One region of the Methylobacterium sp. EM32 genome, then DNA from elsewhere that is predicted to be linked to it. Evidence: predicted binding sites of a transcription regulator. Region 1 holds the regulator's gene; the other holds the start of a gene.
The links. The regulator LexA, encoded in region 1, represses DNA repair genes until DNA is damaged. The targets are predictions, from matches to a motif close to TGTTCNNNNTGTGTTCNG.

Region 1 (2,198 bases):
CACGTCGAGCACCACGGCGTATCTCGAGAGCGCGTCGGGCGTCGAGGAGGGCGGCCGCACCGGGCTCACCGCCGCGACCGTGGCGGTTTTATTCCTCGCCTGCCTGTTCTTCGCGCCGCTTGCCGGTTCAGTCCCGGCCTACGCCACGGCGCCGGCCCTGTTCTACGTCGCCTGCCTGATGCTGCACGAACTGGTCGATCTCGACTGGGACGACCTGACCGAGGTACTGCCGGCCTGCGTCACCGCTTTGCTCATGCCCTTCACCTACTCAATCGCCAACGGCGTCGCCTTCGGCTTCATCACCTACGCGGTGATCAAGCTGCTCACCGGCCGCTTCCGCGACGTGAAGCCGGTGGTGTGGGTGATCGCAGGCGTGTTCCTGTTCAAGTTCGTGGCGACGGGCAGCGCGCACTGACGGGCGCTGCCCCTCTCCCGACCCCTGCTGACGCAGGGGCCACCCTCCCCCGCAGAGGGGGAGGGTTTATCCGGCGCCACGTCCAAAAAGGTCTCAGTACTTCCGGACCAAGCTCACCAGCCGGCCCTGGATCCGCACCCGGTCCGGCCCGAGCACCCTCGTCTCGTAGGCCGGGTTGGCGGCCTCCAGCGCGATCGAGGAGCCGCGGCGGCGCAAGCGCTTGAGGGTCGCCTCCTCGTCGTCGATCAGCGCCACGATGATGTCACCGGTATTCGCGGTCTCCTGGCGGCGGATCACCACCAGGTCGCCGTCGAGGATGCCGGCTTCGATCATCGAGTCGCCGCGCACCTCGAGCGCGTAATGCTCGCCGCTGGTGAGGAAGTCCGGCGACATCGCCACCGAGCGGCTCTGGCTCTGGATCGCCGAGATCGGCGTACCGGCGGCGATCCGGCCCATCACCGGCACGCTGACCGATTGGCCGTTCTCGTCCGACGCCGACGCCATGGCGGGGATGCCGGCGGGCCGCTTCGGCTCGTGGGCGCGACCGCCCTCGACCACGCTCGGGTTGAAGCGCACGACCTCGGCGCCGGATCCGTGCCCCACGGGCGCGGCCGCCACGGGCCCGGTCACCGCCTCGGGCAGGCGGATCACCTCGATCGCCCGGGCCCGGTTCGGCAGGCGGCGCAGGAAGCCCCGCTCCTCCAGGGCCGTGATCAGCCGGTGGATGCCCGATTTCGACTTGAGGTCGAGGGCGTCCTTCATCTCGTCGAAGGACGGGGGGACACCCGTCTCGCGCATTCTCTGCTGAATGAAGCGGAGCAGGTCCAACTGCTTACGCGTGAGCATGTGACACTCTCATCCCCGCGCTGGCGCGCTCCGGAAACAAATCGCGAACATGGTAAGCGTTCCGCAAGTGTTCTGCAAGCGGGTCTGGAACTGCGGCGGGAGAACGCAGCAGAGGGGAGAGATCCGGGTCGATTCGAGCGATGTCGGGCAGGCAAACCCGGCCCGTCGCCCGGGAGAACGACGCTCTGCTACCGGCGGGTGGGTGCCGGCCGATGGGTGAAGAGCGGATTCGGCGGCGGCTCCGCGGTCGCGGAGAGCGGCCGGTGGAAGGCGTCTTGCAGGGAATCGACATGGGCCGGGGGAGCGACCGCGCCGTCGCTGCCAGCGGCGGGAGCGGGGGGCTGGCCGGCGATGACCTGGGGCAGCCGCAGGCCGCCGGGGCCGACCGTGGTCTGCGCCGCTTGGGCGAGCGCCGGCACGGGAAGCAGGAGAGCCGTGACGATGCCGGCCCCCAGGATCATCGATGTCATCCGCCGCTCTCCTCTCGTTGAGGGCCGTGTACACGCGAGGGGCCGGAGCGGTTCCACCCGATCCAGACCAACTTGCAGGGGCTGTTCAAGTCGGCAGACCGAATGCAACCCTCCGCGTCATCCCGGGGCCGCGAAAGCGCAACCCGGGATCCATAACCGCTGACATTGGAGAAAGAGGCGGATCGCGCTCGACGTCATCCTGCACCGTCAGCGGCTATGGATCCCGGGTTCTCGGCTGCGCCGAGCCCCGGGATGACACCGAGATTGGTCGACCAGTGTAGCAGATCGACGATGCCGCCGATCAAGCAGGCTCCAGGAGGCAGGTGGGGCGGACAGTCAATCCGGATACAGCCCCTCACCCCCGCCCCTTGCGCCCCTTGTATTTCGGCCGCTGGCCCGGGAAGCCCTGCGTCGAGCGGCCGGTCGGACGCTCGGCGTAGGTGAAGGGCACCTCGCGGTCGGTGCCC
Region 2 (2,198 bases), on a different contig from region 1:
GTTCTCGGCCTGCGCCTGACGGATTGGGGCAGGATTCTTTCTCACCGTGGGTGATAGAGCTGTCCGACCAAGGAAGTGGCGCGGGTTCTCTCCTCTCCCCGCGGGCGGGGAGAGGAGAATTCCAGCGTCCTCTTCGTATTGGCTCGAATCAGGCGGAAACCTCTTCACTCCCTGCCCCCCGCCGCGGCCACATCCGCCCCATCACCTCGTCGCGGCGGATCCAGGCGTGCCAGGCGACCGCCAGCAGGTGCAGACCGAGCAGGATCCCGAAACTCCAGCCGATCCAGTAATGCGCGCCGTAGCCCGCCTGCGACAGCGCCTTGTCGACCGGGACGAGGCGCGGGAAGGAGAACACCCCGAACCACGGCAGGCCGTAGCCGCCCGCCGCCGAGTAGACGTAGCCGCTGATCGGCAGGAGCAGCATCAGGGCGTAGAGCGTCAGGTGCGCCAGGCGCGCGGCGGCATGGGCGCTGCGGGTCGGCGGCGCACGGTAGGCCGGCTCGCCGGCGACGAGCCGGTAGACGACGCGCAGCGGCAGGAGCAGCAGCACCGTCAGGCCGAGCGACTTGTGGATGTCGAGGAGTTCGCGCCGCGGCGAGGTGCCGGGCACCTGCCAAGCGGCGTAGATGCCGAGGCCGAGCGCCAGCACGATCAGGGCCGCCATCAGCCAGTGGAAGCCGCGCTGGACGCGGTCGTAGGTATAGGGTCGGCCTGGGCGGGGCATCGGGCGCGCATCCGTGATGCAAGGGAGTATGCCCACGCTTTCGCGGCGGAATGGGACGCGAGCGCGGCAGGTTCGTTTCCCAAAGGTCGCCGAGGTGCGGTTGCACCGGCGCCCACCTCGGGACATATCAGGAACACACACGGCTGCCGGCGCGCGGCCCTCATCTTTCGGAGATCCGCCGCCGATGGCGAAGACCCACCAGACCTTCGCCTGCCAGTCCTGCGGCGCGGTCTACAACCGCTGGCGCGGGCGCTGCGAGGCCTGCAACGGCTGGAACACGATCGTCGAGGAGACCGGCGCGGCAAGCCCCGTCTCCGGCCCGGTGGCGACGCGGCCGAGCCGGGCACGCGGCCGGATCTTCCCGCTGGAAGGCCTCACCGGCGAGGTCAAGGAGGCGCCGCGGACCTCGTCGGGCATCGCCGAGCTCGACCGGGTGACGGGCGGAGGCTTCGTGCGCGGCTCGGTGATCCTGCTCGGGGGCGATCCCGGCATCGGCAAGTCGACGCTGCTGATGCAGGCCTCCGCCGCGCTGGCGAAGCGGGGCGAGCGCGTCGCCTACATCTCGGGCGAGGAGGCGGTGGGCCAGGTGCGCCTGCGGGCCGAGCGGCTGGGACTCGCGAGCGCCCCCGTGGAACTCGCCGCCGAGACCAACGTCGAGGACATCATCGCGACCTTGAGCCAGGGCAAGCCGCCGGCGCTGGCGATCATCGATTCGATCCAGACGATGTGGACCGAGACGGTCGAATCGGCCCCCGGCACGGTGACGCAGGTCCGCGGCTCGGCCCAGAGCCTGATCCGTTTCGCCAAGACCTCCGGCACCGCCGTGATCCTGGTCGGCCACGTCACCAAGGACGGGCAGATCGCCGGGCCCCGCGTCGTCGAGCACATGGTGGATGCCGTCGCCTCGTTCGAGGGCGACCAGGGCCACCATTTCCGCATCCTGCGCGCGGTGAAGAACCGCTTCGGCCCGACCGACGAGATCGGGGTGTTCGAGATGACCGACGGGGGCCTGGCGGAGGTGCCGAACCCCTCGGCCCTGTTCCTCGCCGGGCGCGACCTCGCGGCGCCGGGCACCGCGGTCTTCGCCGGGATGGAGGGCACGCGGCCCCTCCTCGTCGAGATCCAGGCCCTGGTGGCGCCCTCGGCGCTCGGCATGCCGCGCCGCGCCGTGGTCGGCTGGGACCCCAACCGCCTGTCGATGGTGCTCGCCGTCCTGGAGGCCCATGGCGGCATCCGGCTCGGGGGGCACGACGTCTACCTCAACGTCGCCGGGGGCTTGCGCATCAGCGAGCCCGCCGCCGACCTCGCGGTGGCGGCGGCGCTCGTCTCCTCGCTCTCGGGCGCGGCCCTGCCGTCGGACGCGGTGTATTTCGGCGAGGTCGGCCTGTCGGGGGCGATCCGCCCGGTGGCGCAGGCGCCGGCACGACTGAAGGAAGCGCAGAAGCTCGGCTTCGCCAAGGCCTTGATGCCCCAA

Region 2: a site for LexA is predicted at 843-860, ahead of radA (DNA repair protein RadA). Genes of this name have one in related genera too.

The regions. Positions count from the first base shown of each region.
Region 1 is NZ_JBEXZS010000062.1:15,011-17,208, reverse strand. Features, by position in the region: gene ABZT49_RS09440 (NCS2 family permease) at 1-415, shown strand, start outside; gene lexA (transcriptional repressor LexA) at 509-1,261, opposite strand; gene ABZT49_RS09430 (hypothetical protein) at 1,450-1,731, opposite strand; gene uvrB (excinuclease ABC subunit UvrB) at 2,087-2,198, opposite strand, start outside.
Region 2 is NZ_JBEXZS010000075.1:16,332-18,529, reverse strand. Features, by position in the region: gene ABZT49_RS11045 (TetR/AcrR family transcriptional regulator) at 1-19, shown strand, start outside; gene ABZT49_RS11040 (cytochrome b/b6 domain-containing protein) at 149-724, opposite strand; gene radA (DNA repair protein RadA) at 909-2,198, shown strand, end outside.